Regions from separate parts of the Acidovorax sp. 106 genome, predicted to be linked through region 2. Evidence: predicted binding sites of a transcription regulator. Region 2 holds the regulator's gene; each other region holds the start of a gene.
What was found. The regulator LexA, encoded in region 2, represses DNA repair genes until DNA is damaged. The targets are predictions, from matches to a motif close to ACTGTATNNNNATACAGT.

Region 1 (10,529 bases), 3.9 Mb from region 2:
CCACAGCTTGTCGGCAGGGCGGTTTATCACCAACCAGCGTTGGTTGCCGTCTCGCTCAATGCGCACATCACCAATGGCGGTGGCCGCTGCCTGGCTGGCTGCGGAGGGCTGTGCAGCCTGTTGGCTGGCCTGCAGCGCGGCGGCTGACACGGCGCCGCCGGGCACGGCGTAGCGTGAGTCTTTGGACAGCTGGGTCAGATCTGGGGGCACTTCCAGGGTCGAGCCCTTGGTTGCGCTTTTGTAGTCGATCTTGTCGCCCTCAAGGGTCGAGCAGGCTGACAGGGCAGCAACAAGGGCCAGCAGGCCCAGACGGGTATTTGCTTTCACTCGGGAATCCTTGGAATGTCGGTGAGGGGTGGGCAGGCTCAAAGCAGGCCGCTGCTGCGCAGGGCGCCTTCGACCACGGCTTCGTTGCCCTGGGTCAATGGAGTCATGGGCAGGCGCATGGTTCCACCACACAAGCCCATGCGGGCCATGGCCCACTTCACGGGGATGGGGTTGGCTTCGACGAACAGGTGCTTGTGTACGGGCATCAGCTTGAACTGGATTTCCATGGCGCGGCGCGCGTCGCCCGCAATGGCGGCTGCGCACAACTCGTGCATCAGCTTGGGGGCTACGTTGGCAGTCACGCTGATGTTGCCGTGGCCGCCGCACAGCATCAAAGCCACTGCAGTAGGGTCGTCGCCCGAATAGATACCAAAGTTCTTGGGTGCTTCGCGGATGAGCCACTGCGCACGTTCGATGTTGCCGGTGGCTTCCTTGATGCCGATGATGCCGGGCACCTGGGCCAGGCGCAGCACGGTGTCGTGCTGCATATCAGCCACCGAGCGGCCGGGCACGTTGTAGAGGATGGTGGGCAGGTCACCCACGGCCTCGGCAATCGCCTTGAAGTGCAGGTACTGGCCTTCTTGGGTAGGCTTGTTGTAGTAAGGCACGACCTGCAGTTGCGTGTCGGCACCGACCTTCTTGGCAAACTTGGCCAGCTCGATCGCTTCGGCGGTGGAGTTGGCGCCGCAGCCCGCCATGATGGGAACGCGCTTGGCGGCTTGCTCCACGGCCACGCGGATGATCTCGCAGTGTTCTTCGACATTCACCGTGGGCGATTCGCCCGTGGTGCCCACCACGCCGATGCAGTCGGTGCCCTCGGCGATGTGCCAGTCGATCAGTTTGCGCAGGGTGGGGTAGTCCACGCTACCGTCCTCGTGCATGGGGGTGACGAGGGCGACGATGCTGCCGGTAAGAGGCACGGAGGAAGAGGTCATGTCCGCAGATGAAAACGGTAAAAGGGCATTCTAACTAGACGCGGGCCGCAGCCCGTGGCGCGCGGGGCCCTCTGGGTGAGGTGTTTCCCGTACCGCCGCGATCCGCTGCACGAAGCGGGCCGGGTTTTCGAGGTAACCGTCCTCATAGGTCACAGTGCGCAGCGTCCCAAAAGCCTGTAGCAGCTCGCCCGGGCGCAGCAAAAAGTCGGCCCGGCTGGGGCGTCCCACGGTTTCGTGCCCTTGCGCAAAGGTTTCGTAAATCAGCACGCCTCCGGGCGCCAGGCTGGCGAGCAAGGTGGGCAGCAGCGGGCGCCACAGGTAGTTCGTCACCACCACGGCGCCAAACTGCTGGCCTTGCAGGGGCCAGGGGCCGTTTTCGATGTCGGCGCAAATCAACTCACCCAACCCGGCGCAGGCGGCAATGGCCTCGGGCGAACGGTCTACGCCAGTGACGGTGTGGCCCTGGGCTTGCAGCCAGCGCATGTGGCGGCCCGCGCCGCAGGCCACGTCCAGAACATGGGCGTGCGGTGGAATCAGGTGCGTCCATTGCTGAACCCAGGCAGAGGGGGCTTCCGTGCCGTGCATGTGTTTTTTGCTATTAAATTGGTAGCTGCTAGCGCTTATCTATCAAGCGCTAGGGGCGAAAAATACCACAAATCAAAAGCACGACCAGACTTTGTCGGCCACCATGACCATGAAGTCTGGCACGGTGTACATCGCAAATACCGCAAGGCAAACAGCCACGGCCGCTAGCCAGCCCAACGCCCGCAGCCAGCCATGCCGGGCACTGGGGGCTGGCGGTGGTGAGCGGGTCTCGTTGGGGAGCATGGCGGATCGCTTTCGTTGCGTGCTGATCGGCTTCAGGCCGCGTGGGGTTGCGCCCGCTGGATGGGGGCTTCCTTGATCGGCAGGTTCACCAGCCCCGCCAGCACGCCCAGCGCAATGGCGATGTACCAGACGATGTCGTAGCTGCCCGTGGCGTCATACAGATAGCCGCCCAGCCACACGCCCAGGAAGCTGCCGATCTGGTGGCTGAAGAACACAAAGCCGCCCAGCATGGACAGGTGCTGCACCCCAAAAATTTGGGCAATGGTGGCATTGGTGGGCGGCACCGTGGACAGCCACAGTGCACCCATCACGGCCGAGAACACATACACCGACAGCGGTGACAGCGGCACCAGCAAGAAGATGGTGATGACCACGGCGCGGGCCAGGTAGATGAACGACAGGATGAACCGCTTGGGCATGCGCTGCCCCAGCGTGCCTGCGATGTAGGTGCCAAACACGTTGAACAGCCCGATCAGCGCCAGCGCATAGCTGGCCACCTGGGGCGACAGGCCATGGTCCTTGAGGTAGCTGGGCATGTGCACCCCGATGAACACCACCTGAAAACCACACACAAAGTAGCCCGCCATCAGCAGATTGAAGCTGGGGTAGCTGAAGGCTTCCTTGAGTGCGTGGCCAATGGTTTGCTCACGCTTTGGAGCCGCAGCGCCCTGAAACCCTGGCTCGCGCAGGCCAAAGGCCAGTGGCACGATCATGAGCACCGCCATCGACAACACCAGCAGCGCCTGCTGCCAGCCCAGCCCGGTGATCAGCCAGCCCTCCACAGGCACCATCAAAAACTGTCCGAACGAGCCAGCCGCAGCCGCCACACCCATGGCCCAGGAGCGTTTTTCGGGCGCAATCTGGCGGCCCAGCACGCCGTAGATCACCGCATAGGTGGTACCTGCCTGTGCTGCGCCGATCAGCAGCCCGGTGGTCAGCGCAAACAGCAGCGGGGTGGGTGACAGTGCCATGCCCGCCAGCCCCAGGCCATACAGTACGGCGCCCCCCATCAACACCCGGAAGGCGCCAAACCGGTCGGCCGCCATGCCCGCAAAGATGCCCATCACCCCCCATGACAGGTTTTGCAGTGCAATCGCAAAGGCAAACGACTGGCGGGTCCAGCCCATCTCTTGCGTGATCGGCTGCAACCACAGGCCAAAGCCGTGGCGTATGCCCATCGACAAAGTGACGATGGCCGCGCCGCAGGCCAGCACCTGGAGCATGGATAGTTTGGGAGGATTCATAGACATGCGGGGGAATGTAGCCAGATTGCGGCAAACGCGCTGGTACAGAAGCGACCAATACAGTTGGCAGCAGGGGCGGGGCTGCGGGCGGAGGGCAGCTGAGGCATTTGGGCTGTTGTTTTATCCAGCCTTTGTTGCGCTGCCGCACTACAATCCGCGCCATGGCTGCCAAACCCACTACTGTCTCCGCTAGCGAATATTCCGAAGGCTCGATCCGCGTGCTCAAGGGCCTGGAGCCCGTCAAGCAACGCCCGGGCATGTACACCCGCACCGATAACCCCCTGCACATCATCCAGGAAGTGCTGGACAACGCCGCCGACGAGGCTTTGGCGGGTTACGGCAAGAAGATCAAAGTCACGCTGCACGCCGATGGCTCGGTCAGCATTGAAGACGACGGCCGTGGCATTCCGTTTGGGATGCACCCCGAAGAAAAGGCCCCGGTGATTGAGCTGGTCTTCACCCGCCTGCACGCGGGCGGCAAGTTCGACAAGGGCAAGGGCGGGGCTTACAGCTTCTCGGGCGGCTTGCATGGTGTGGGCGTGAGCGTGACCAACGCGCTGGCTACGCGGCTCGAAGCCACCAGCCACCGCGAGGGCCAGTCGGCCCGCCTGGTGTTCTCGGGCGGTGACGTGGTCGAGCCGCTGGTGGCCCGCCCGCTGGAGGCGGGCGAGCGCAAGCAGGGCACCTCGGTGCGGGTGTGGCCTGATGCCAAGTATTTCGAGTCGAGCGCGCTGCCCATGGGCGAGCTGACCCACCTGCTGCGCAGCAAGGCGGTGCTGATGCCTGGCGTGTCGGTGTCGCTCGTCAATGAGAAGACGCGTGACACCCAGACCTGGCAATACAAGGGCGGCCTGCGCGACTACCTGATGCAGACGCTCAACGGCGACCCGGTGATCCCGCTGTTTGAAGGCGAAGGCTTTGCCGACAGCGGCAATGAGAGCTTTGCAGAAGGCGAAGGCGCCTCTTGGTGCGTGGCCTTCACCGAAGACGGCCAACCGGTGCGCGAGAGCTATGTCAACCTGATCCCCACCAGCGCGGGCGGTACCCACGAAAGCGGCCTGCGCGACGGTCTGTTCAACGCGGTCAAGAGCTTCATCGAACTGCACAGCCTGCTGCCCAAGGGCGTGAAGCTGTTGCCTGAGGACGTGTTTGCGCGCGCCAGCTATGTGCTGAGCGCCAAGGTGCTCGACCCGCAGTTCCAGGGCCAGATCAAGGAGCGCCTGAACTCGCGCGACGCGGTGCGGCTGGTCAGCGGCTTTGTGCGCCCGGCGCTCGAACTGTGGCTGAACCAGCACGTCGAATACGGCAAAAAGCTGGCTGAGCTGGCCATCAAGGCTGCGCAAACCCGCCAAAAGGCCGGCCAGAAGGTCGAAAAGCGCAAGGGCTCTGGCGTGGCCGTGTTGCCTGGCAAGCTCACCGACTGCGAAAGCAAGGACATCGCCCACAACGAAGTGTTCCTGGTCGAGGGCGACTCGGCCGGTGGCAGCGCCAAGATGGGCCGCGACAAGGAAAGCCAGGCCATCTTGCCGCTGCGCGGCAAGGTGCTCAACACCTGGGAGGTCGAGCGCGACCGCCTGTTTGCCAACAACGAAATCCACGACATCTCGGTGGCCATCGGGGTGGACCCGCATGGGCCCAACGACACGCCCGACCTGAGCGGCCTGCGCTACGGCAAGGTCTGCATCTTGTCGGATGCCGACGTGGACGGCTCGCACATCCAGGTGCTGCTGCTCACACTGTTCTTCCGCCACTTTCCCAAGCTCATCGAAACCGGCCACATCTACGTGGCACGCCCGCCGCTGTTCCGTGTGGACGTGCCTGCGCGTGGCAAGAAACCCGCCGCCAAGATGTATGCGCTGGACGACGGCGAGCTCACGGCCATCCTCGACAAATGCGCCAAGGACGGCGTGCCCAAAGAAAAGTGCCAGATCAGCCGCTTTAAGGGCCTGGGCGAGATGAACGCTGAGCAGCTGTGGGAAACCACGCTCAACCCCGACACCCGCCGTCTGCTGCCCGTGCAGCTGGGCGACATGGACTTTGCTGCCACGGAGGGGCTCATCACCAAGCTCATGGGCAAGGGCGAAGCCGCTGCGCGCCGCGAGTTGATGGAGCTGCACGGCGATGCGGTCGAGATCGACATCTGACGGGCTGAGCCACAGGCGTCCACGCTGCTTGCCATGACCTCATTTCGCAAAATCGGCCTCTTGCGCTGGTCTGTATTGGGTTTGTTGCTCTGCTTTTTGCAGCAACATGCCCATGCCGATCTGTGGGCGCATGTGGACGAGCGCGGGGTGACGCACTTTGCCGCCGAGCAGCTTGATGCGCGTTACCAGCTCTTCTTTCGGGGCACCGAGTTTGATTCGACCCGAGACATGCCTGCAGGCACACCCGCCACCCCGCACGGCATGCCCAGCACAGGTGCGCGCCTGCTGGCGTTTTTTGACATCTCGCCGGGCTACAAAAGCATCAAGCACCACTTGCGCGCCGCCGCAGAGCAGCAGGCGGTGGACTACGAACTGCTGCAGGCGCTGATTGCCACCGAGTCGGGTTTTGACGCGCAGGCTGTCTCGCCCAAGGGCGCGGTGGGCCTGATGCAGCTCATGCCCGCCACGGCCAGCCGCTTTGGCGTGCGGGCCGATGCCAAGCGCTCGCTGGAGCAAAAGCTGACCGACCCCGCCGTGAACGTGCCCACCGGCACGCGCTACCTGCGTTACCTGCTCGACCTGTTCCCTGGCCGCATGGACCTGGCCCTGGCGGCCTACAACGCGGGCGAGGGCGCGGTGCAAAAAGCCGGTAACCAGATCCCTGCCTTCAAGGAAACCCAGAATTACGTGCGCACGGTGCTGGCGCTGTACACCCAGCTCAAGCCGCCCGCCCCCGTGCTGGCCCAGCGCGCAGCGCCGGGGCGGGTGCGCATGCAATTGCAGGGCGGCGCCCAAGGCCGTGGCAACCTGCCGCCCGACACTTTGGTGGCGCACACCCGCGCCAGCAACGAACCTCTACCGACGACTCCGACCGAATGAGCGCTAACGAATGAGCGACCAACCCACTTTAGATTTCACCACTGCAGGCGACGACGGGGGCGACTCCCTGGGCCTGGCGGGCTATGCCCAGCGCGCCTACCTGGAATACGCACTGTCCGTCGTCAAAGGCCGCGCTTTGCCTGATGTGTGCGATGGCCTCAAGCCCGTGCAGCGGCGCATTCTGTATTCGATGGACCGCATGGGCCTGGGCTACAGCGGCCCCACGCGCAGCGCGGCGGCCAAGCCCGTCAAAAGCGCCCGCGTGGTGGGTGATGTGCTGGGCCGCTTTCACCCCCACGGTGACCAATCGGCTTACGACGCGCTGGTGCGCATGGCGCAGGATTTTGCCCAGCGCTACCCGCTGATCGACGGCCAGGGCAACTTCGGCAGCCGCGACGGCGACGGCGCTGCGGCCATGCGCTACACCGAGGCGCGCCTGTCACGCATCACCAGCCTGTTGCTGGATGAGATCGACGAAGGCACCGTGGATTTCATGCCCAACTACGACGGCAGCACGGAAGAACCTCGCCAGCTGCCCGCGCGCCTGCCGTTCGCGCTGCTCAACGGCGCCAGCGGCATTGCCGTGGGCCTGGCCACCGAAATCCCCAGCCACAACCTGCGCGAGATTGCCGACGCCTGTGTGGCACTCATCAAAACGCCAACGCTCAGCCAGGAAGAACTGCTGGCCATCGTGCCCGGCCCAGACTACCCTGGCGGCGGTCAGATCATCAGCAGCGCGGGCGACATTGCCGATGCCTACCGCACCGGCCGTGGCAGCCTCAAGGTGCGCGCGCGCTGGAAGATCGAAGACATGGCGCGTGGCCAGTGGCAGCTGGTGGTCAACGAGTTGCCACCCGGCGTGAGCACGCAAAAGGTGCTCGAAGAGATCGAGGAAATCACCAACCCCAAGGTCAAGGCCGGCAAAAAGGCGCTGAGCCAAGACCAGACCCAGCTCAAGGCCAGCATGCTCGCCGTGCTGGACGTGGTGCGTGACGAGTCGAGCAAAGACGCCCCCGTGCGCCTGGTGTTCGAGCCCAAAACAGGCAAGACCCCGCAGCAAGAGCTGATCACCGCGCTGCTGGCCCACACCAGCCTCGAATCCTCGGCCCCCATCAACCTCACCATGGTGGGGCTCGATGGCCGGCCCACCCAAAAATCCCTGCGGCAAATGCTGGAAGAGTGGATTGCCTTCCGCCAGACCACCATCACCCGCCGCACCCAGCACCGTTTGAACAAGGTGCTGGAGCGCATTCACATCCTCGAAGGGCGGCAACTGGTGCTGCTCAACATCGACGAGGTGATCGCCATCATCCGCCACGCCGAGGAGCCCAAGGCGGCGTTGATTGCGCGCTTCAACCTCAGCGACCGGCAGGCCGAAGACATTCTTGAGATCCGCCTGCGCCAGCTCGCCCGCCTCGAAGCCATCAAGATCGAGCAGGATCTCAAAGAACTGCGCGAAAGCCAGGGCAAGCTCGAAGACATTCTGAACAACCCCGGCTCGCTGCGCCGCACCATGGTCAAAGAGATCGAGGCGGACGCCAAGACCTTTGCCGACGCGCGCCGCACACTCATTCAGGCCGAGAAAAAGGCTGTGGCCGAAGTCAAGGTGGTGGACGAGCCGGTGACGGTGGTCGTCTCGCAAAAGGGCTGGGTGCGGGCCCGCACTGGCCATGGGCACGAGGCCGCCAGCTTTGCCTTCAAGGCGGGCGACGGGCTGTACGGCACGTTTGAGTGCCGCACCGTAGACACCTTGCTGGCTTTTGGCAGCAACGGCCGTGTGTATTCGGTGGCCGTGTCGCTGCTGCCCGGCGCGCGCGGTGACGGCCAACCCGTGACCACACTCATCGAGCTGGAAGCCGGCACGCAAGTGCTTCACTACTTTGCAGGCCCTGCCAACGCCACGCTGCTGCTGTCTAACTCCGGCGGCTACGGCTTCCTGGCGGCGGTCGAGAACATGGTCTCGCGCCAAAAGGGCGGCAAGGCCTTCCTCACGCTGGGCGACGGTGAAACCGTGTGCGTTCCGTCGCACGCCACAGGCACCACGGGCAGCAAGCCGGTGCTGCCCGCCACGCATGTGGCCTGTGCTTCTACGGGTGGGCGCATCCTCACGTTCGAGATCACCGAGCTGAAAACCATGGCCAATGGCGGCCGGGGCCTGATGCTGATTGACTTGGAAGACAAAGACCAGCTCGCAGGCGCTGCAGCCTACACGCGCAGCATTCGCCTGGATGGCATCGGCCGGGGCGGCAAGGTGCGTGATGAGACGCTGGAAATCCGCAGCCTGAACAACGCCCGCGCTGCGCGAGGGCGCAAGGGCAAGGCGGCCGACCTGGGCTTCAAGCCCAACGCGGTGACCCGGGTGGAATAGCCAGCCAGTTCTCAGTCATCGTACAGGCCGGTGGGTCTGTGAATGCCAAAAGCCAACCGCATGCGGTTGGCTTTTTTGTGCGCGGTTACAGGGGCTCACTCCAGTGCTTGGGGCCGCTGGTGGGCGTTGCAGGGCGCCTACCCGGTCGGTGCAGCGATGGAGTGTTGTCGATTGACACGGTGATCCGGACAAACCCCAGGAGGTATGACGAGATTGGCTGATAGGCTCAATTGTCTACTCTTTGTAACTGGATGTGCCTCGTGTCTTTTCCAATGTCTCTGCAGCCCACCAAGTTGTCCCATCGCATGGTTTTGAGTTTTGGCGTTGTGCTTGCCATCCTGGTGGGGCTCACGGCACTGGCGCTGCAACGCATTGGTGGGTTGGGTGACACCTTGGTGCAGGTGGCGGGCTCGGGTGCCCAGCGCAGCCAGGCCATTCGCAGCATGGAGCGTGAAATGGAGACCGTGGCCCAAATGCTGCCCGGTTTGCAGTCCAGCCCCTCAGACCGGTTGGCGGACAACCTGCGTTTGATTGAAACCTCGGGTAAAAAGTACATGGAGTTCAGCGATGTGGCGCGCTCTTTGACGCCAGAGTCGGATGGGCAGTCGCTGAATGACAAGGCGCGTGCCGCGGCCCAGGCCAGCCTGGAGATCATTGCCCTGGGGCGCAAGGAGGCGGGAGATAGCGGCGAGGGCGCCGCTGCGCTCATGGTGCGATTGAGCTTTTCGGCTGACAACGCCAAGTGGCAAGAGCGCTTGAGCGCATGGCGCGCAGGCGTGCGAGCGCTGGGGACTTGGGATGATGCGCAAGTCAACCAGACCGCAGGCGCTGCTGGCGGCATGGTGTCATCGGCGCGCTGGATGCTGACGGCAGGCGCCGCGCTGGCTTTGGCCTTGGCAGCGCTCATGGGCTGGCGACTGACGCGCGATGTGGTGGGCGGGTTGGACAGCGCGGTGCAGGCTGCCCACAACATGGCCCGACATGATTTGTCATCGGCCGTGGTGGTGCGCCGCAATGACGAAATCGGCGGCTTGCTGCAGGCGCAGGAGTTGATGCGCAGCAACCTCAATGGGCTGGTGCTGGGGGTGTCAGACGCTGCGCATGCCATCTACCAGACCTGTACGGAAATCAGCGAGGGCAGCTTGAACCTGAGCAATCGTGCAGAAACCACTGCCGCCACATTGCAACGCACCCAGGCGGTGGTGGATGGGCTGTCAGATTCGGTACGCCACAGCGGTCAATCGGCCAACGATGCCAATGCCCTGGCGACCCAGGCCCGTGAAGCCGCCCGCGCAGGCGAGCGCAAGGTCACCCAGGCGATGTCAACGATGCAGGACATTGAACAGGCCTCCCGCAAGATCGGCGACATCATTGGCCTGATTGACAGCATTGCCTTTCAGACCAACATCCTGGCGCTCAATGCAGCGGTAGAGGCCGCCCGTGCGGGTGAGCAAGGGCGGGGTTTTGCGGTGGTGGCCAGCGAGGTGCGCAGCCTGGCGCAGCGCAGCGCAGGTGCCGCCAAGGAGATCAAGGTGCTCATTGAAAACTCTCTGGACCGTGTGTCTGCTGGCGTGCAAGAGGTGCGCCAGACGGGCGATGCCACCGTGTCCATTCGGGAGTCGGTGGAACATGTGGCCCAGCTGATTGAGGGGATTTCTCGCGACTCTCAAAGCCAGTTCGAGCTGATCACCCAGGTGAACCGCGATGCGCTGGAGTTGGAGAGTTCGGTGCAGCAAAACGCCAGCCTGTCAGAGCAATCGGCTGCTGCCGCGCAGTCGCTCAACGATCAAGCGGCCAGACTGAC
Region 2 (10,529 bases):
GTGGGGGGCCAGTGCGTCGATGGCGTAAGGCAGCGGGGGAAGGGTGTGTTCCATGGTGGTATTTCCTCGTGGTTTGCAATGCTGGAAGGTAGGTGGCAGCTTGGCTGGCAAGCCACCGCCCACCTGGCGCGCAATTTGACGCGACGTGGCATTGTAGGAAGATCAATAGCCTTGTGCAGAGAAGTGGCGATACATCGCCACACTGCGCAACAGCAAGCACGGCGCACTTACGGTGCACGCGGCAATCACAGCAAGCGCGGCTGCCCCACCGTCAGGTCCAACACCCCATCGGCCAGCGTGGCCCGCAGCGCATCACCGGGGCGGGCCTGGCCCACGCCGGTCACGGCATGGCCGTCGCCGTCGGTCAGCAAGGCGTAGCCGCGCTGCAGCACCAGTTGCGGGTTCAGCAGCTCCAGTTGCCTGCGTGCGCGCTCCAGTCGGTCAGACTGTTGCGTGATCTGGCGGGCCACCTTGATAGGCAAATCGGCCTCTAGCGCTTTGTGCTTAAGCGCTAGCCGCTCTAAATTCAATAGCATGCCGTGGCGCATGCGCTGTGCACAGCGGGCCAGGCGCAGTTGCTCTCGCGCGGCCAAGCCCGATGGGCGCCCCAGCCGCTGCGCGGCCTGGTCCAGCCGCTGGTGGCGTGCGTCCAGCTGGCGCTGCACAGCGGTGCCCAGGCGGTCGGCCAGCAGGTCCAGCGCGCCCAGCCACACCTCGCGCGGCTGCGCCACCAGCTCGGCCGCAGCCGTGGGCGTGGGCGCCCGCAAGTCGGCGCAGAAGTCGGCAATGGTGAAGTCGGTCTCATGCCCCACGCCGCTGACCAGGGGCACAGGGCTTTGCACCAGGGTGCGCGCCAGTTGCTCATCGTTGAAGGCCCACAGGTCTTCCATCGACCCGCCGCCGCGCACCAGCAAGATGACGTCGATAGGGACGGTGCCCCCTGGCTCGGGGCCCCAAGGCGCGCCCGCGCCCTCGGCCCATGCGTACATCTGCCGCAGCGCAGCCACCATGGACTGCGGGGCCGCCGCGCCCTGAACCTGCGCAGGGATCAACGCCACCGGGATGTGCGGCACCCGGCGGCGCAGCGCCGTGACCACATCGTGCAAGGCAGCAGCCCCCAGCGAGGTGACCAAGCCAATGCCGCGCGGCTGCAGAGGCAAGGGGCGCTTGCGCCGTGCATCGAACAGCCCTTCGGATTCGAGCTGGGCCTTGAGGCGCAAGAACTGCTCAAACAGCGCGCCCTGGCCTGCGCGCTGCATGCTCTCCACAATGAACTGCAAATCGCCCCGGGCCTCGTAGACCCCCAGGCGTCCACGCACCTCGACCAATTCACCATCTCTGGGAGAAAAGTCAAGTAGCCCGGCCGCACGGCGGAACATGGCGCAACGCAACTGGCCCGCGGCGTCCTTGATCGAGAAATAGCAATGCCCGCTGGATGCGCGCGAGAAGCCGGTTATCTCGCCCCGCACCGCGACAGGGTTGAAGCGCGCCTCCAGCGCATCAGCAATGGCGCGGCACAGCGCGCCGACTTCCCACACACGCGGCGTGGCTGCGGGGGTGGACGCCTCAAACATGGGCCACCACGGGCCTTGGCGCAGCGGCGTGACCCCAAGTACTCCACAGCGCGGGCGACGCACCAGCGCCACACACCCCGGCCAAGCCAACACCCTGCAAAAGACGCAAACACGTACAAGTCATTGTTTTATATGGATTTTTTGCTGTGCAATTTTTCATCAATCTGTTGCAACGCCCATTTGGCGCCGCTTTGGCGGGGATACCCACCCGCTTACCCACAAAGTTATCCACAGATTTTGTGGGCGAAGTTTGCGCACCGAGGGTGGCGATTTCTCGTAACGGTTTGTGACCTTAAAGCGCCAGCCGCCTGGGCCATAATTGCCGACTGACTTCACCTGAGCGGAGAGAGAATTGCTGTCCATCATACAAGCCGCAGGCTGGCCCATTTGGCCCCTCATTGCCTGTTCTGTCCTGGCTCTGGCCTTGATTTGCGAGCGTTTTGTTTCCTTGAAAACAGCCCGCATCGCCCCCCCCAAATTGCTGGACGAGGCCATCACCGTGTCCTCCCGCTCGCTGCCCACCCCGGATGTCGTCAACCAGTTGGCCCAAAGCTCGGCCCTGGGTGAGGTGCTGGCCTCGGGCCTGCGCGCGCTCAACGCCAATCCCCAGTGCAGCGAGACCGACCTGCGCGCCACTATGGAAGGCAGTGGCCGGGCCGTGGCCCACCGCCTGGAGAAGTACCTGAGCGCGCTGGCCACCATTGCCTCTGCCGCTCCGCTGCTGGGCCTCCTGGGCACCGTGATCGGCATGATCGAAATCTTTGGCTCGCAAGGCGGCAACACGGGCGCCCTGGGAGGCGGCAACCCCGCCCAGCTGGCCCAAGGTATTTCCATCGCCCTGTACAACACCGCGTTTGGCCTGATCGTGGCCATCCCGGCGCTGATCTTCTGGCGCTACTTCCGTGGCCGGGTCGATGCCTACCTGCTCACCCTGGAGCTGGCGTCTGAGCAGTTTGTGCGCCACATCCTGCGCCACCGCAAGTAAGCAAACAGGCGGCCCAGCGTATGCCCATGAACTTCCGACCCCGAGCGAAGGATGAGCCGGAAATCAACCTGATTCCGTTCATCGACGTGCTGCTGGTGATCCTCATCTTTTTGATGCTCACCACCACTTACAGCAAGTTCACCGAACTCAAGCTCACCCTGCCGGTGGCCGATGCCGAGCAGCAACGCGACCACCCTAAGGAGGTCATCGTTGCCGTGGCAGCCGATGGCCGCTACGCCGTCAACAAGGGCGGCGTGGAGGGCAAGAGCGTGGACGCCGTGGCCCAGGCCCTGCGCAGCGCCGCCAGCGCAGGCAAAGACAGCGTCGTCATCATCAGCGCCGATGCCATGGCACCCCACCAGTCGGTGGTGACTGTGATGGAAGCGGCCCGGCGCGTGGGACTGACACAAATCACCTTCGCGACCCAATCCACCGCTGGCGCGCGCGCAAGCAACCGCTGAGCGGCATGGCAACCCCCACGCCGCAGCCGCCTTCCTCGGCCTCGCGGTCCGGGGGTGTGCAGCCAAACTCTTCCCCCCAAAAAATCAGTGGCACCCAGGGCTGGCCCGCCCTGTGGCAGCGACGCAGTGCGCTGAGTTGGGCCCTGTGGCCTGTGTCTCAGCTGTACCGCGCGCTCATGGCGATCCGTGCCGCGCTGTACCAAACCGGCCTGCTGCACTCAGAGCACCCAGGGCGGCCTGTGATCGTCGTGGGCAACGTGGTGGCCGGAGGCTCCGGTAAAACGCCGGTGGTGATGGCGCTGGTCCAACACCTGCAAAGCCTGGGCCTGCGCCCTGGCGTTGTCTCTCGCGGCTATGGCCGCACCACCCAGGGTTGCCTGGCGGTTTTGCCCACTTCGGTGGCCAGCGAGGTGGGGGACGAGCCCTTGCTGATCGCACAGCAGTGCCGAGTGCCGGTATATGTTGCCAGCAAGCGCACCCTGGCTGCCCGTACCCTGCTGGCGCAGCACCCCGAGGTAGACGTGCTGGTCTGCGACGATGGCCTGCAGCACTTGGCGCTGCAGCGCGATCTGGAAATTTGCGTCTTCAACCCCCACGGCACAGGCAACGGCTTTTTGCTGCCCGCAGGCCCCCTGCGCGAGCCTTGGCCACGGCGGGTGGACTGGGTGCTGTACACGGGTGATACACCACCACCCAGCCTCGCCAAGGCACCAGCCACCGGCGGCACTTTTGGACTGCAACGCCACCTTGCCAGCTACGCCGTGGCGGCCGACGGGCGCCAGATACCGTTGAGCGCACTACAGGGCCTGCCGGTGCACGCCGTGGCCGCCATCGGCCAGCCGGGCCTGTTCTTTGGCATGCTGCAATCTGCGGGGCTGACATTGGCCGCCCAGGAAGCCCTGCCAGACCACTATGATTTTGATAGCTGGCAGCGCTTATCTGATCAGCGCGAGGTGCTTGTTTGCACTGAAAAAGACGCTGTCAAACTGTGGAAGCAGCACCCGGACGCCCTGGCTGTGCCTCTGCAGATCACGCTGGACGAGGGCTTTCTCCGCCAATTGAAAGAACGCCTGGCCCGCCTGGCTTCGCCGCTATCATCCCCTGCCACTTTCGCGCGCTGAGCGCGCTGCTTTTTTCAGACTGAACACGCCGCCATGGACCCCAAACTGCTTGAACTGCTGGTATGCCCCGTTACCAAAGGCCCCCTGACGTTTGACCGGGAGGCCCAAGAGCTGGTTTCTCGCAGCGCCCGCTTGGCCTATCCCGTGCGCGACGGCATTCCGGTACTGCTGGAAAACGAAGCCCGCACACTGAGCGACGAGGAGCTGGAGGCATGAGCGACGGGCCAGCGATGCCAGGCCACTCACCCAGCCCCGCAGCCATCGGTGCCGCCACGCCATTCACCGTGCTGATCCCGGCCCGGCTGGCGTCTTCACGGCTGCCCAACAAGCCGCTGGCCGACATAGCCGGGACACCCATGGTGGTGCGCGTGGCCCAGCGCGCCCAGCAAAGCCAGGCCCAGCGCGTGGTGGTGGCGGCAGACGATGACCTCATCCTGCAAGCCTGCCAACAGCATGGCATCGAAGCCGTGCTGACCGATAAGCACCACGCCAGCGGCAGCGACCGCCTGGCACAGGCCTGCGAACAACTGGGTTTGCAAGGAGACGACATCGTCGTCAATGTGCAGGGCGATGAGCCTTTGATAGACCCGGCCCTGATCAATGCCGTGGCGGGCCTGCTGGCCGCACAAGCCCAGGCCAGCATGGGCACAGCAGCCCACCCCATCGCATCGAGGGAAGACTACCTGAACCCCAACGTGGTCAAGGTCGTGCTGGACGCCCAGGGCCTGGCCTATTATTTCAGCCGCGCGCCCATTCCGTGGTCGCGAGACCATTCGAACACCGCTTGGTGGGATGCCGCCACCCAAAGCCCTGTGGCCCACAGCGCCACAGGCTTTTCGCCGCTGCGCCATGTAGGCATCTACAGCTACCGTGCAGGCTTTCTGCGGCAGTTTCCCCAATTGCCCGTCGCCCCCACCGAGGCCGTGGAGGCCCTGGAGCAACTGCGCGCGCTGTGGCATGGGCACCGCATCGCCGTGCACATTGCGGCTACAGCGCCCGGCCCTGGGGTGGACACACCGGAAGATTTGGCAAAAGTCCGCGCCTTGCTGGCCCCCGCCAACCCCCGTCACTGAGCAGGCTGTACACAGGGAAAACACAGTCGCCAAAGCAGCGGCAGCGTAAGGCTGTACCAAGCTGTCACATGCTATCCTTGCCCGCAACGAGAGCACGGCATCCCGGGCGGACTTTCACGCCCCCGCCAGCCCTGCCGCACGATTTCTAACCTTGAGGACCTCCATGAGACTGATTCTGTTGGGCGCGCCTGGCGCCGGAAAGGGCACGCAAGCCACCTTCATCTGCCAGAAGTACGGCATTCCTCAAATCTCCACCGGAGACATGCTGCGCGCCGCCGTCAAGGCCGGCACGCCCCTGGGTTTGCAAGCCGATGCTGTGATGAAGGCTGGCGCACTGGTCAGCGACGAGCTGATCATCAATCTGGTCAAAGAGCGCATTGCCCAGCCCGACTGCGCCAAGGGTTTCCTGTTCGACGGATTTCCCCGCACCATTCCCCAAGCCGATGCCATGAAGGCTGCTGGCGTCAAGCTGGATTACGTGCTCGAAATCGACGTACCTTTTGAAGCCATCGTGGAACGCATGAGCGGTCGCCGCTCGCACCCTGCCAGCGGCCGCACCTACCACGTCAAGTTCAACCCACCCAAGGTGGAAGGCAAGGACGATGTGACGGGTGAAGACCTGATCCAGCGCGACGACGACAAGGAAGAAACCGTCAAGAAGCGCCTGCAGGTCTACAGCGACCAGACACGCCCCTTGGTGGACTACTACAGCAACTGGGCACAACAAGAGCCCACACAGGCCCCCAAGTACCGCGCCATCAGTGGCACTGGCACGGTGGATGAGATCACCGCCCGCGCATTTGAAGCGCTGAGCCACTGATCTCTGAGGGGCACCTGTCCCGATCCATCCCGGCGGTAAACCGCCAAGATAAAACCCCTTGCCGCAGCGCTGCAGCAAGGGGTTTTTTCTATGCCCTGCAGCCCTGTCCGCAGACCTGCCTAAACGGGGGGCTGCAGTGCCAGATCACACAGCTTGCGCCCCATTGCGTGACATCAGGTCCAACACCAGTTGGATCCGCGCCTTGATGGGCGACAGCCCCGCTGCTCCGGCAAAGTCGCCTGTGGGCCCCACCAACGTGTGCCCTTGTCCACACCGGGTAGCGGTCACCACGCAAACGCCCTGCTGCTGCGCGCGCAGCAAAGCCTCCTTCAGCGCATGGTGGATGGAGCCATTGCCCGTAGCGGCCACCACCAGGCCCTGCACACGGGCATTTACCAAGGCATCCACTGCACGCCCGCTGGCGCCTGCCCCGCTGCACACCACCTCCACCCAGGGCCAGTCGGCAGCGGGAGGCATCCTGTGCAGCAACACAGCATGGGCTCCCCGACACCCTGCACCGGGCTCCCGCGCCCAACGCACCTGCCCCTCCTCCACCCACCCGCACGGCCCCGCCTCTCCTGAAGTGAAGGCATCTACGCGGTAAGGAAACGCCTTGTGCACATGCTCTGCAGCATGCACAACACCCGCAGCCACAGCCAGCACGCCGCCCACGCGGGGATGGGTCGCCACAGCGATGGCATCCAGCAAATTCTGAGGCCCATCGGGCGTCAACGAACTGGCCGGGCGCATCGCACTGACCAGAACGACAGGCTTGGAGGCGTCCAACACCGCGCTCAGAAACCACGCGGTCTCTTCCAGCGTATCGGTGCCGTGGGTGATCACCACCCCCGTCACGTCGGGGTCTGACAGCAACTGTTGGCAACGCATTGCCAACGTACGCCACACATCCCACCCCATGTCTTTGCTGTCGATCTGGGCAATTTGCTCAGACTCCAAAACATGCCCTTGCAACGCCTTGCCCAGCCCCGGCACGCCTTGCAGCAAGTCAGCGACCCCCACCTCCGCCGCTTTGTAACCTACGTTGTCCTCCGCACTCGCGGCCTTTCCGGCAATCGTGCCGCCCGTCCCCAAAACGACGATTTTTTGCGTACTCACTTGCGCACTCCAAAAAACTGGTGAAAAATACAGGTACTGGATTAAAAAACAGTAGCCCTAAACCCTCAGCAAGCCGCAGACACAGTCATGTTCGACAACCCCAAACTCACGGCCCGGCAACAACAGATTCTGGACTTGATCCAGACCGCCATCGCACGCACAGGGGCCCCCCCTACCCGTGCAGAGATCGCCACAGAGCTGGGTTTCAAGTCGGCCAACGCGGCAGAAGAACACCTGCAGGCCCTTGCACGCAAAGGCGTCATCGAGTTGGTCAGCGGCACGTCGCGTGGCATCCGGCTGCGCAGCGACACGGTTCGCGCCATCAATGCCGCCAGAGGGCAGCACTTTGCGGCACCGCTGCAGCAAGTGTCTCAACTCTTCCTGCCGCTGATTGGCCGCGTGGCTGCTGGCTCCCCCATTCTCGCGCAGGAACATGTGGACCAAACCTACTGCGTAGAAAACAGCCTCTTTCAGCACAAGCCAGATTACCTCCTCAAGGTGCGAGGCATGTCCATGCGCGACGCAGGCATCATGGACGGCGACCTGCTGGCAGTGCAGGCCACCAAAGAGGCACGCAATGGCCAAATTGTGGTGGCCCGCCTGGGCGACGAAGTCACCGTCAAACGGCTCAAGCGCACCGCCAAGGGGGTTGAGCTTTTGCCCGAAAACCCCGACTACCCTGTCATTACCGTACGGCCTGGGGAAGTCTTTGAAATCGAGGGATTGGCTGTAGGCCTCATCAGAAACACGATGCTGATGTAAACCCAACACCAGATGCGCAGCCCCTCAGGTGGCGGGCGTTTGACGAGGTTGCCACACCTTGTCAGCCCTGGGGAACGCTGTGTTTTTGAAATCCTGCCTATGTTCATCCACCGATCTTCGGAGTATTCACATGGGAATTGGATCTTTGACTCTCTCCTCGTTCGCCTCGCCCCTGCAAGTGCTTTCACGCTGGCTCGCACCCAGGGCACTTGGCCAGGTTCCACTTGGCGACGAGGTAGCCCTTGGCAACGCGGCCTTGGGCAGCGAGCAGGCCAACCCGTGCAAGTTTGCCCAAGGCTTGGTGCTTGAAACGCCTGCACCGCATGCTCAGCGCCCAGACCACCCCAAGGCCCATGCTCCAGCCCGAAGTGCATGCGTGGCAGCCGAGACAAAGCTGGCGCATCGCCCACTGCCCCACAGCGCCCATGCACTGCGTCGTCCCCCTGCGCGGCAAGTGCTACGGGTTGTGCACTCGTCCTGCAATAGCGGCTTCGACAAGTTGTTTATCTCGGGCCGAATGGCCGACGTGTGTGCAGAACTGGACAGGCTTGCAGCGCGAGAAACCTTGGCCTGAAAGCTGAGAGCCTGTTTCAGATCTCGCAGGGGATCGTAAACAGGCCCTTGGTTAATCCAAGAGATCAAACTGCCACACCACACATCGCGTTGCATTTAACTGCGCCATCGTTTGTTGCCCACGCCACCTGAGGGCCGCGCGGGCAAGGCACAATATCGGGATGAATATTGTGATCCTGGACGATTACCAAGACGCAGTGCGCAAGCTCCATTGCGCCACCCGGCTCGACGCCTACACCGCCAAGGTCTACACCAACACTATCAAGGGGTTAGGCCAGTTGTCGGTGCGTCTGCGTGATGCAGACATCATCGTGCTGGTGCGCGAACGTACGCAAATCACCCGCCAGTTGGTTGAAAAACTGCCTCGGCTCAAACTGATTGCGCAAACTGGCAAAGTGGGCAGCCATATCGATGTGGCTGCCTGTACGGAGCGCGGAATTGCAGTGGCGGAAGGTGTGGGCTCTCCAGTAGCCCCCGCCGAGTTGACCTGGGCGCTGGTGATGGCGGCCTCTCGCCGCCTTCCTCAATACATCGCCAACCTCAAGCATGGCGCTTGGCAGCAGTCAGGACTCAAAAACGCATCCATGCCCCCCAACTTTGGCGTTGGAACAGTGCTGAGGGGCAAAACGCTGGGCATTTGGGGCTATGGACGCATTGGGCAATTGGTGGCGGGGTATGGCCGAGCATTTGGCATGAATGTGCGCATCTGGGGCAGAGAGGCCTCAAGAGCCCAGGCGCTGAGCGATGGCTACCAGATTGCAACCACCCGCGAGGAGTTCTTCTCCCAGTGCGATGTCATCTCCCTGCACTTGCGGCTGAATGAAGAGACACGCAGTATTGTTTCTTTGGAAGATTTGTCCTGCATGAAGCCAACAGCACTGCTGGTCAACACCTCCCGAGCCGAGTTGGTGGAACCCGACGCACTGATTGCTGCGCTCAATCGCGGACGCCCCGGCATGGCGGCGGTGGATGTTTTCGAAAGCGAGCCCATCCTGCAAGGGCATGCTCTCTTGCGGCTGGAAAACTGCATCTGCACGCCCCACATTGGGTACGTGGAACAGGACAGCTATGAGTTGTACTTCGGAGCAGCCTTTGACAATGTAGTGAACTTCATCAAAGGCACGCCCACCAACATTGTGAACCCTGGGTCACTGCAAGTGCGCCGCTAAGGGCAGGAACCAGCCCCTCTGGTCCAGGGCTTTTCGACGTCATTCGGGTCATCAAAAACAAAGGCCCCCTGCTTGCTCCAAGCAGGGGGCCTTTGCGCATCAGAAGCTACTGAACGGATTTAGTTCAGAGGTGTCTTCTTGCCATCCTTGTACACGTACAAGGTGATGGCGGGGTTCTTCATTTCGCCATTGGGCTCAAACTGGATCGTGGATGTCACGCCCTTGAAGTTGGACTTCAGCAATTCTGGGGTGTAGACCTTAGGATCGACCGAGTTGGCACGCTTCATGGCATCCACCAGCAAGAACGTCGCATCGTAGGTGTAAGGGCTGTAAACCTGGAATTGGTTAGGGTACTTGGCATCGTACTTGGCCTTCCAGGCCTTGCCGCCAGGCATCTTGTCCAGCGATGCACCGCCTTCAGCACAGATCACGTTGGCCAAAGTCTTGGCGCCTGCTGCCAGCTTGGCAATTTCAGAGGTGCACACGCCGTCGCCGCCGAAGTACTTCACATTACCCATACCCAACTGCTCCATCTGGCGCAGCATGGGGCCGGCTTGTGGGTCCATACCGCCGAAGAAGATAGCATCAGGGTTCTTGGACTTGATGGCGGTCAGGATGGCCATGAAGTCAGTCGCCTTGTCGGTGGTGAACTGCTCATCCACAACCTTCATGCCCTTGGCTGCGGCTGTCTTCTTGAACACATCAGCCACACCTTGGCCGTAAGCAGTACGGTCGTCCACGATCGCAACGGTCTTCAGCTTCAGGGTGTCGATAGCGTAGAAAGCCAAACCGGAACCCAACGCATTGTCATTGGCGATGATACGGAAGGTGGTCTTGTAGCCTGGCTTTGTCAGGTTGGGGTTGGTCGCAGCGCC
Region 3 (10,529 bases), 2.8 Mb from region 2:
GGCATTTGAATCCATGGGCGCATCGCCCCCCTACGGCCGCATGGTGAACGGCCTGGCCCGACCCGAGAACCTGGTGCTGCAGTCGCTGCTGCTCATCACGGCGTGGTGGCATGGCTGCCTGGGCCTGCACATGGCGATGCGCGGGCGGCCGGTGTGGCGGCGCTGGCAGCCCGCCTTGCTCACAGGGGCCGTGCTGCTGCCGGTGCTGGCGGCGCTGGGCCTGTTGTCGATGGCCCGCGAGATTGCCTGGGAGGTGAGCGCGCTGCCCCCACCGCCCTCGGGCCGCACCGCGCAGGCCGTGGCGGCGTCGGCCTGGCTGGAGGATGCCTTGCGCTGGGGCTGGGTGGCTGCCGTGGGCGCCCTGTTGGCATTGCGCTGGGCATGGCGCACCTTGCGGCGCTGCCGTGGGGGCGGGCCCATCACCCTGCACTACCCCGACCGCGCTGTGCAAGTGCCGCGTGGCTTTACGGTGCTGGAGGCCAGCCGCAGCCACGGCATTGCCCATCTGGCGCTGTGCGGCGGGCGGGCGCGCTGCTCCACCTGCCGCGTGCGGGTGGATGGGCCCAGTGCCCATGTGCCCGAGCCTGGCCGCGACGAGCGCACCACGCTGGCCCGCGTGCAGGCCCCGCCGGGCGTGCGCCTGGCCTGCCAGCTGCGCCCCACCGGCGATGTGCAGGTCACGCCCCTGTTCCAGCCCGGCCAGGCCCCGCTGCCTGGGCGCCTGGGACAAGAGCGGCCGGTGGCCATCTTGTTTGTGGATTTGCGCCGCTGGTCGGGCATGGCCGAGCGGCAGTGGCCGTTTGATCTGGCCTGGATGCTGGACCAGTACTTCGCCCGCGTGGGTGCGGCCGTACAAGACAGCGGTGGCATGGCCAACCAGTTCATTGGCGACAGCGTGATGGCCATCTTTGGGCTGGAGACCGATTTGCCCACCGCCTGCCGCCAGGCCGTGCAGGCTGCTGCGTTGATCGAGCAGCGCATGGACGCCTGGAGCGAGACCTTTCGCACCCAGTTTGGCCAGTCGCTGGACTTTGGCATGGGCCTGCACGCAGGCCGCGTGGCGCTGGGACAGGTGGGCTATGAAGACACCACCACCTTCAGTGCCGTGGGCGAGGTGGTGAACACCGCCAGCCGCTTGCAAGACCATTCCAAAGTGGTGGGCGCGCGGCTGGTGCTGTCGCTGGAGTCGGCCCGCCTGGCCGGCGTGGCCGACGCTCTGGGCATGCCCGAAGAGGTGCAGGTGCGCGGGCGTTCGCAGCCGCTGCAGGTGTTGCATGTGAAGCGGCCGTCGCAGCTGTTGGGGCCGCCTTTGATCGTATGAGCATGGCGGCGCGGCCGTGGTGCGCGGGGGCTTGATGCTCTGGCAACCTCGCAAAACCTGTGCGTTTACGCACATACGCCAACGCACCCAAAACGGAAACTTCTTCCCATGCAGAACGCAATCACGCACTGCAGGAATCACTCCAAAGGAAGAACTGCTATGACCAACGCCAAGACTGCCGCCAAGACCCTGATCGCTATCGCCACTGTGGCTGCCGCCACCTTTGCCGGTGCCGCTTCGGCCGCCACCCCCACACTGCTGACCGAGCAATGGGTGGGCGCCGAGCCCGTCGCCCAAGGCCCCGCACTGAGCCGCGCTGAAGTGCAAGCCGACCTGAACCTGTGGAACCGCGCTGGCCTGGGCCAAGCCAATGCAGGCGACCGCACCCCCGATGCCGATCCCGCCTACGAAGCCCGCCTAGCCGAATACCGCCGCCTGCGCAGCGGCCCCGAGTTTGTGGCCGAAGTGCGCCGCCTGGGTGGCGATGTGAGCCGCATTGCCGGCCAAGCTGCCGCCAACACAGCCCATTGATGTTGAGGCGTTCAGGGGCACGGTAGGCCGCCAGCGCGGTGCTGCTGCGCGCTCCCCTGAAAGCCTTTTCACTGAACCCCAGGCGCGGCTGTCGTTGACAGTGGTGCCTGGGGTTCAGTGTTTTGGCGGACCTGTGTTTATGACCTTGCAGGGCTAGTTGCCGCCGCCTGCGTACGCCTCCAGCCCAATGGCCACCACCGTGGCCACATCGTCGCCCACCTCGGCGCGAAACTCCGCCTCCGCCTGCGTCACCGCATCACGAAACCCCTGCAGCCACGCCAGCCCGGTGGGCGTAAAACACACCTGGCGTGCCCGGGCGTCGTGCGGGTCGTTCTCGCGGGTCACCAATCCCCACGCTTCGCACTGGTCCACCAGTTGCGCCATCGACTGCTTGGTCATGCCTGCACGCTGCGCCAAGTCGGTCAACCGGTCGCCCCCCAGAGCAAGGTGGCGCGTCAGGTGAATATGCGCCGCGCCCACTTGGTCGCGCGCAGCCAGGTTCGACAGGGCCAGAGGCACTTCCACATTGCGGGCCATGAGCTGCAGCACGCGGGCGTCAAAGCGGCGCATGGCGTGGCCTAGCAGCCGGCCCAGGTGGGTCTGGCGCCAGGCATCGTCAGACGGGGCAGGGTGGTGGGGCGTGCTGTTCATGGGGGGCTCCAGTCGTCCCGGGGGGCGTTCAAAACCTGGTGCGCGGCAGCGGTACGTCGCGTCCACACAGCGGTTGGTAGATGGTAAGGCAAACTGACTAAAAAACTGTTTACTTGCCTGTTTTGCACATCTACATTACTGATCAAGCAGCCAGTGCTGTTGTTAAAAACAGTGGTGTCAAGTACTGACCCAGACAGATCACAACGTTTTATTCAGGAGCCCTTCCATGGACGTCAAAGGTACCAACCCCGCCCTTCCCGTGAACGCCGAAAAGGCCAAGGCCCTGGCGGCAGCGCTGGCGCAAATCGAAAAGCAGTTTGGCAAGGGCACGATCATGCGCCTGGGTGAAGGCGAGGCGATTGAGGACATTCAGGTGGTTTCCACCGGCTCGCTGGGCCTGGACATTGCCCTGGGCGTGGGCGGCCTGCCCCGTGGCCGTGTGGTCGAAATCTACGGCCCGGAATCCTCGGGCAAGACCACGCTGACCCTGCAAGTGATTGCCGAGATGCAAAAGCAGGGCGGCACTTGCGCCTTCGTTGACGCTGAACACGCCCTGGATGTGCAGTACGCCCAAAAGCTCGGCGTGCAACTGTCTGACCTGCTGATCAGCCAGCCCGACACCGGTGAGCAGGCTCTGGAAATTGTGGACAGCCTGGTGCGTTCCGGCGCTGTGGACCTGATCGTGGTGGACTCGGTGGCTGCGCTCACGCCCAAGGCTGAAATCGAAGGCGAAATGGGCGACGCGCTGCCCGGCCTGCAGGCCCGCCTGATGAGCCAGGCGCTGCGCAAGCTCACGGCCACGATCAAGAAGACCAACTGCATGGTCATCTTCATCAACCAGATCCGCATGAAGATCGGCGTGATGTTCGGCAGCCCCGAAACCACCACCGGCGGTAACGCGCTGAAGTTCTACGCTTCGGTGCGCCTGGATATCCGCCGCACCGGCACCATCAAGAAGGGCGACGAAGCCATCGGCAACGAGACCAAGGTCAAGGTGGTCAAGAACAAGGTGTCGCCACCCTTCAAGACGGCGGAGTTCGACATCCTGTTCGGTGAAGGCATCAGCCGCGAAGGCGAGATCATCGACATGGGTGTGACGGCCAAGATCGTGGAAAAGAGCGGTGCCTGGTACGCCTACAACGGCGAAAAAATCGGCCAGGGCCGCGACAACGCGCGTGAGTTTTTGCGCGAAAACCCCGACCTGGCCCGCGAGATTGAGAACAAGGTGCGCGAAGGTCTGGGTATTGCGCTGCTGCCCGGCGCGTTGCAGGCTCCTGCGGCCACTGCTGACGAGTGATGTTTCACGCTGGATGTTTCTGGTTTTGAAGAAAAAAGGCTGCTAGCGCTTATAAATCTAGCGCTGGCTGCTATCAAAAAAGAAGCATTTAAACGTCCACATGGGATTCACGACGCTATCGCTCAAAGGCCGCGCGCTGCGGCTGCTCAGCCAGCGCGAGCATTCGCGCTCTGAGCTGCTGCGCAAGCTCAGCCCCCATGTGCAAGAAGGTGAAGATCTGAACGCGGTGCTCGATGACTTGCAGTCCAAAGACTTCATCAACGAGGCGCGGGTGGTGGAGTCGGTGCTGCATCGGCGTGCTGGCCGTCTGGGCGCGGCGCGCATCCGGCAAGAGCTGCAATCCAAAGGACTGGGGGCAGAGGCCGTGCAGGGCGCCGTGGCCCAGTTGCAGGGCAGCGAACTGGAACGCGCCCGCGAGGTGTGGCGCCGCAAGTTTAGCGAGCCCGCAACAGACCCACAAACCCGCGCCAAGCACATGCGCTTTTTGCTGACGCGGGGGTTTTCAGGCGATGTGGTGCGGCGCGCAGTGCAGGGCTCAGTACCGTCAGACGACGAGTGACTTTGCCCTTGGGCGGGCGCGCCTGACCGGTGGGCAGGTTCTTTCCTGCCCGCGCTGGTTTACAGGCCCAGCATCAACTGCATGTTTTGCACCGCAGCGCCGCTGGCGCCCTTGCCCAGGTTGTCCAGGCGCGCAATGACGATGGCTTGGCGGTGTTCCTCGTTGGCAAACACGCGCAGCTCCAGCTTGTTGGTGTCGGCCAGGGTGTCGGCGGCCAGCTTCAAGTCGTCGGTGGGCGGCAGCACGCTGACCCATTGCTCTGGCGTGTTGGTGCGGGCGTAGTGGCTGGCCAGCGCATCGTGCAGATCGCTGGCTTTGGGGGCGCCGGGCAGCAGGTCCAGGTGCAAAGGCAGTTGCACCAGCATGCCCTGGCGGAAGTTGCCCACGGCCGGAATGAACACGGGGCGGCGTGTGAGCCCGGTGTAGCGCAGGATCTCCGGTATGTGCTTGTGCGTGAGGCCCAGCGCGTAGGCCTCGTAGGGTGCTGCCGTGCCTGCTTCGTAGGCCTCGATCATGGTGCGGCCACCGCCCGAGTAACCCGACACTGATGGCAGGCTCAACGCAGCATCTTTGGGGACCAGGCCCGCATCCACCAGCGGGCGCAGCAGCGCAATGGCGCCTGTGGCGTAGCAGCCAGGGTTGGAGACGCGGGTGGCTTGGCGCACGGCCTGGGTTTGCGAGGCGTCCAGCTCCGGAAAGCCATACACCCAGCCCGCAGCCGTGCGGTGGGCGGTGCTGGCGTCAATGATCTTGATTTGGCGGCCACCCGCGGCTTCGATGGCGTCCACCATGGCGGCGGTTTCGCGGGCGGCATCGTCGTGCAGGCACAGCACCACCAAGTCCACGGTCTCGATCAAAGCGCGCTTGGCGCCTGGGTCTTTGCGCAGTTCGGGGGCAATGCTCACCAGCTCGATGTGCGGCATGGCTTGCAGGCGTTCGCGGATCTGCAGGCCTGTGGTGCCAGCTTCGCCATCAATAAAGACTTTGGACATGGAACAGCTCCGGAGAGGGTAGAGGGGCACCTGGAAGGCCTGCGGCGTACGTAAGTTTGCTACAAGGATGGTGCGTTGCAGCATGATACAGTCGCGGGTTGCCATGTCCCAAGCCCGCGGCCAGACAATCTGTTCATGGCAAACGGGTAATTACCACCCTTCCCTGAGAGAGACCTCATGAAGATTCACGAATACCAAGGCAAGGAAATCTTGCGCAATTTTGGTGTGCCCGTTCCGCGCGGCATCCCTGCATTCACGGTGCAAGAAGCCGTGGAAGCTGCTCAAAAACTCGGCGGCCCCGTGTGGGTGGTCAAGGCCCAGATCCACGCCGGTGGCCGTGGTAAGGGTGGCGGCGTCAAGGTTGCAAAGACCATTGACGACGTCAAGCGCATCTCTGGCGAGATCCTGGGCATGCAGCTCAAGACCCACCAGACCGGCCCCGAAGGTCAGAAGGTCCGTCGCCTGTACATCGAAGACGGCGCCGACATCAAGAACGAACTGTACGTGTCCCTGGTCACCGACCGCGCTACGCAAAAGGTGGCTCTGATCGCTTCGAGCGAAGGCGGCATGGACATCGAGGAAGTGGCCCACTCCACTCCCGAGAAGATCATCACCGAGATGATCGACCCCATCGTCGGCATCACCACCGAGCAAAGCAAGAAGGTTGCAGCCGCCATCGGCCTGACCGGCGCTTCCATCGACCAAGCCGTAGACATCTTCGCCAAGATCTACAAGTGCTACATGGAAACCGATGCGTCGCTGGTGGAAATCAACCCGCTGAACTGCGACTCCAAGGGCAACCTGATGGCCCTGGACGCGAAGTTCAACTTCGACGCCAACGCGCTGTTCCGCCACCCTGAAATCGTGGCCTTTCGCGACCTGGACGAAGAAGACCCGGCCGAAGTCGAAGCCTCCAAGTTCGACCTGGCCTACATCAGCCTGGACGGCAACATTGGTTGCCTGGTGAACGGCGCAGGTCTCGCCATGGCCACCATGGACACCATCAAGCTGTTCGGCGGCGAGCCCGCCAACTTCCTGGACGTGGGCGGCGGTGCCACCCCCGAGAAGGTGACCGAAGCCTTCAAGATCATGTTGAAGAACCCCAAGGTCGAAGGCATTCTGGTCAACATCTTCGGCGGCATCATGAAGTGCGACACCATCGCCACCGGCGTGATCACCGCCTGCAAGGCCGTGAACCTGAACGTGCCGCTGGTCGTGCGCATGAAGGGCACGAACGAAGAGCTGGGCAAGAAGATGCTGGCCGAGTCCGGCCTGCCCATCATTGCCGCAGACACCATGGCCGAAGCTGCGACCAAGATCGTTGCTGCCGTCAAGTAAGCCCGGAGAACACACATGTCGATCTACATCAACAAAGACACCAAGGTCATCACCCAGGGCATCACGGGCAAGACTGGCCAGTTCCACACTGAAAAGTGCCAGGAATACGCGAATGGCAAGAACGCCTTCGTGGCCGGCGTGAACCCCAAGAAGGCTGGCGAGTCGATCTTCAACATCCCAATCTACGCCTCCGTCAAGGAAGCCGCTCACCAGACCGGTGCCACCGTGTCGGTGATCTACGTGCCGCCCGCAGGCGCTGCTGCCGCGATCTGGGAAGCTGTGGAAGCCGACCTGGACATGGCCATCTGTATCACTGAAGGCATCCCAGTGCGCGACATGCTGGAAGTGCGCAACAAGATGAAGGCCAAGGAAGCCGCTGGTGGCAAGAAGACCTTGCTGCTGGGCCCCAACTGCCCTGGCCTGATCACGCCTGACGAAATCAAGATCGGCATCATGCCCGGTCACATCCACCGCAAGGGCCGTATCGGCGTGGTGTCCCGTTCGGGTACGCTGACTTATGAAGCCGTGGCCATGCTGACCGAAGTGGGTCTGGGCCAGTCGAGCGCTGTGGGCATTGGTGGCGACCCCATCAATGGTCTGAAGCACATCGACGTGATGAAGGCTTTCAACGACGATCCAGACACCGACGCTGTCATCATGATCGGCGAAATTGGCGGTCCAGACGAAGCCGAAGCCGCCCAGTGGTGCAAGGCCAACATGAAGAAGCCTATCGTGGGCTTCATCGCTGGTGTGACTGCCCCTCCCGGCAAGCGCATGGGCCACGCTGGCGCGCTGATCTCTGGCGGCGCTGACACGGCTGATGCCAAGCTCGCCATCATGGAAGAATCGGGTTTCATCATCACCCGCAATCCTTCGGAATTGGGCAAGCTGCTCAAGGCCCAACTGAAGTAATCAGAGCCCAGCGAGGGCTGCCTCTGGCGGCCATGCACAGGTGCTGAAAGCACCCGCTACCGATTGGTGGCGGGTGCTTTTTTTTGCTTTGGCGATTCCTGCGCGGTCTTTCTGTGGAGCGCAGAGATGGGGTGATGTTGACAATTTTGTCGCTGGCCGTGGTGTGTCCGACAAAGAGCGGCAACGCCGCCTTCTTCGGCTGCCGAATACGTGCGATAAGCCCGTTTCGGCAGGGTTTGGAAGCCCGGTTTGGGCGGGCGTGAAATTTGCTTTTTTACAATCATTCACAGATTTACACATTGATTGCAAGTGGCCAGACACACATCGGAGCGCAAGCCAAAGACAGGGCGATTGGACGGGTGGATCTGTGCGGCGATCGCTCTCGTACTGGTGGGCGCTTTGTGGCTGGTGGGCGCACTGTCGGCGTTGCAGCGGGTGGTGTACGACTCTGCCTTGGCCCAGACCAAGGTAGTGGCCCCCGCCGATGTGGTTCTGGTCGATATTGATGCGCGCAGCCTGACCGCTGTGCGAGGCGGCTGGACTGATGAGGCGCATGCGGCCTTGATCGACCGATTGGCCTTGGGGGGCGCTAAAACCATCGTCTACACCGCCCCTTTGGCTGCAACCGCTGCGCCGGGTGCCCAAGAAGCCTTGGTGCGCAGTGTGGCGTTGGCGGGCAATGTGCTGTGGCCCGCTGGCTTTGCCTCCACTGGCGCGCCCGCGCCATTGCCACCTTCTTTTTACCGCAGTGTCGTGCCTGAGCTCGCAGGTCTGGGCCCAGATGCTGTGCCCGTGCAGCTGGCGGGTTTGGCGGCAGGTGCGGCTGGTGTGGGTCATCTGCAATGGGCTGCGGACAGCGACGGGGTGCTTCGCCGTGTTCCGCTGCTGCTCAGCCATGACAAGGCTGGGGTTCCTTCGTTGGCCATGCTGGCGGTGCTGCGCGCGCTGTACCTGAGCCCTGCCGATGTGCGTTGGAATGCCCAGGCCCAGAGTTTGCTGTGGGGGGGCTTGTCGGTGGGGGTGGATGCTTCCGCAGCCTTGCGCCCGGTGTTTGGTGCCTCGGTGCCGCGTTGGGCAGCTGCAGATGTGTTGGCCCAGAAGGTGCCCGTTTCAGCGCTGCGTGACAAGACGGTGGTGGTGGGCGTGACGGCTGGGCCACAGGCTGTTTCCTGGCCTGCGCCCGGAGGGACCACGCTGTCTGTGTCGGATGTGGTGGCGCAGTCTTTTGTGGGGCTGCGTTTGGCGCGCGCAGTGACCAAGCCGGGTTGGGGGCAGCCAGTGGGCTGGGCTGCAGCGCTGGTCATGGCTTTACTGGTAGTGGTCATGCCTCGGGCGGGCAAGGCCGTGGTTTGGGGGGCGGGTGCAGCCCTGCTGCTGTGCGCTGCACAGTGGCTGCTGCTTCAGCAGACCTTGCATGTGGTGCCGCTGCTCCCTGCCGCTGGGGTGGCGTTGTTAGGAGGGCTTCTGTGCGCTATGTTGGCAAGGGTGCCCCAGCGTGCTTCTGCCGCTTCTCCGCAAGAGTCCGCGGATGCCGAGCGAATGATGGGGCTGGCGTTGCATGGGCGTGGGGATTTGTTGGAAGCGTTTGCGCGGTTTCGTCCGCTGCCCACCAGCGATGCTTTGAAAGACAACCTGTACCACCTGGGCAAGGACTTTGAGCGCAAGAAGGACTATGCGCATGCCAAAAAAGTCTTCAAGCACCTGCTGCGCCGGGACATGGAATACAAGGACGCCCGTGCATGCTACCGCCGGGCCAAAGCGCACCTGCTGGCGCAGGCGGGCATGGCTGCGGACTCGGTGGCCAGTGGCATTTCGGTGACGGGCGCTTCGTCATTGCCCGCGTCGGTGCAAGAGACCTTTCCGCGCCACAAAGTGCCGGGGCCGCTCGCGCACTACGACCTCAGGCATGAGCTGGGCAAGGGCGCCATGGGGGTGGTCTACCAGGGCCGTGATCTGCGCTCTGGGCAGATTGTGGCCATCAAGACGCTGGCATTGCAGCAGGAGTTTGACGGGGCGGCACTGGTGGACGCGCGTGAGCGTTTTTTCAAAGAGGCTGAGGCCGCCAGTCGGCTGCAGCATCCCCATATCGTCGCCATCTACGGCAGCGGTGAAGAGCAAGGCCTGGCCTACATCGCCATGGAGTTTGTTGCGGGGACCGATCTGAGTGCATTCACGCAACCGGCCTACCTGTTGCCCGTGGCCCAGGTTTTGTCCATTGCCCGCCGCGTGGCGCAGTCGCTGGACTACGCGCATGCGCACAACGTGGTGCACCGCGATGTCAAACCTGCCAACATCATGTGGGACGCCGCGACGGATACGGTCAAGGTCATGGATTTTGGGGTGGCACGCATCACCGATGCGAGCAAGACCCGCACGGGCATTGTGCTCGGCACGCCCAGTTTCATGTCGCCTGAGCAATTGTCCGGCGCCAAGGTCGATGGGCGTGCAGACCTGTATGCCCTGGGCGTCACGTTGTTCCAGCTGTTGACGGGCTCTTTGCCCCTGCGTGCCGACTCCATGCCGGAGCTGATGCGCAAGATCGTCCATGTGGACCCTCCAGATATCCGCACCCTTCGTACCGATTTGCCAGAGGCCGTGGCGCGGCTGATCGCCAAGGCCCTGCGCAAGCTGCCCACCGAGCGGTATCAGACGGGGCAGCAGCTGGCTCAAGACTTGGCTTATGTGATGGGCACTGTTGTGACGGAGGTTCCTGGATCTCAAGCGTCAGCAGTGGTCTATGATTCGGGCCGCACCCCGACAGGGCAACACATGGTGGATCTGGAGAAAACAGTGCTGGAGTACCCGACAGAGCGGGCGCCGGAACAAAGGTCTGTGGTGGCCTCTGCGGGATGACGTGCAGCCCAAAATCCATGACCTACGAATTTTTCGCCCAAACCGACCGTGGGCGCGTGCGCGCCAACAATGAAG

Region 1: C8C98_RS02450 (DNA topoisomerase IV subunit B) is a predicted target of LexA. The motif match lies at 3,446-3,463, and genes of this name have one in related genera.
Region 3: recA (recombinase RecA) is a predicted target of LexA. The motif match lies at 2,659-2,676, and genes of this name have one in related genera.

Annotation. Positions count from the first base shown of each region.
Region 1 is NZ_RCCC01000001.1:557,597-568,125, reverse strand. Features, by position in the region: gene bamC (outer membrane protein assembly factor BamC) at 1-327, opposite strand, end outside; gene dapA (4-hydroxy-tetrahydrodipicolinate synthase) at 366-1,262, opposite strand; gene C8C98_RS02460 (bifunctional 2-polyprenyl-6-hydroxyphenol methylase/3-demethylubiquinol 3-O-methyltransferase UbiG) at 1,293-1,847, opposite strand; gene C8C98_RS21735 (hypothetical protein) at 1,920-2,090, opposite strand; gene C8C98_RS02455 (MFS transporter) at 2,123-3,340, opposite strand; gene C8C98_RS02450 (DNA topoisomerase IV subunit B) at 3,496-5,478, shown strand; gene C8C98_RS02445 (lytic transglycosylase domain-containing protein) at 5,512-6,357, shown strand; gene parC (DNA topoisomerase IV subunit A) at 6,368-8,725, shown strand; gene C8C98_RS02435 (methyl-accepting chemotaxis protein) at 8,998-10,529, shown strand, end outside.
Region 2 is NZ_RCCC01000001.1:4,469,048-4,479,576, forward strand. Features, by position in the region: gene C8C98_RS19620 (superoxide dismutase) at 1-54, opposite strand, end outside; gene xseA (exodeoxyribonuclease VII large subunit) at 246-1,574, opposite strand; gene C8C98_RS19630 (MotA/TolQ/ExbB proton channel family protein) at 1,927-2,559, shown strand; gene C8C98_RS19635 (biopolymer transporter ExbD) at 2,586-3,020, shown strand; gene lpxK (tetraacyldisaccharide 4'-kinase) at 3,026-4,141, shown strand; gene C8C98_RS19645 (Trm112 family protein) at 4,175-4,357, shown strand; gene kdsB (3-deoxy-manno-octulosonate cytidylyltransferase) at 4,402-5,214, shown strand; gene adk (adenylate kinase) at 5,378-6,034, shown strand; gene C8C98_RS19660 (asparaginase) at 6,179-7,150, opposite strand; gene lexA (transcriptional repressor LexA) at 7,238-7,912, shown strand; gene C8C98_RS19670 (D-2-hydroxyacid dehydrogenase family protein) at 8,647-9,654, shown strand; gene C8C98_RS19675 (branched-chain amino acid ABC transporter substrate-binding protein) at 9,774-10,529, opposite strand, start outside.
Region 3 is NZ_RCCC01000001.1:1,660,507-1,671,035, reverse strand. Features, by position in the region: gene C8C98_RS07410 (adenylate/guanylate cyclase domain-containing protein) at 1-1,321, shown strand, start outside; gene C8C98_RS07405 (DUF4148 domain-containing protein) at 1,481-1,852, shown strand; gene C8C98_RS07400 (MarR family winged helix-turn-helix transcriptional regulator) at 2,006-2,503, opposite strand; gene recA (recombinase RecA) at 2,730-3,800, shown strand; gene recX (recombination regulator RecX) at 3,901-4,359, shown strand; gene argC (N-acetyl-gamma-glutamyl-phosphate reductase) at 4,419-5,351, opposite strand; gene sucC (ADP-forming succinate--CoA ligase subunit beta) at 5,529-6,689, shown strand; gene sucD (succinate--CoA ligase subunit alpha) at 6,705-7,601, shown strand; gene C8C98_RS07370 (CHASE2 domain-containing serine/threonine-protein kinase) at 7,953-10,454, shown strand; gene C8C98_RS07365 (Stp1/IreP family PP2C-type Ser/Thr phosphatase) at 10,472-10,529, shown strand, end outside.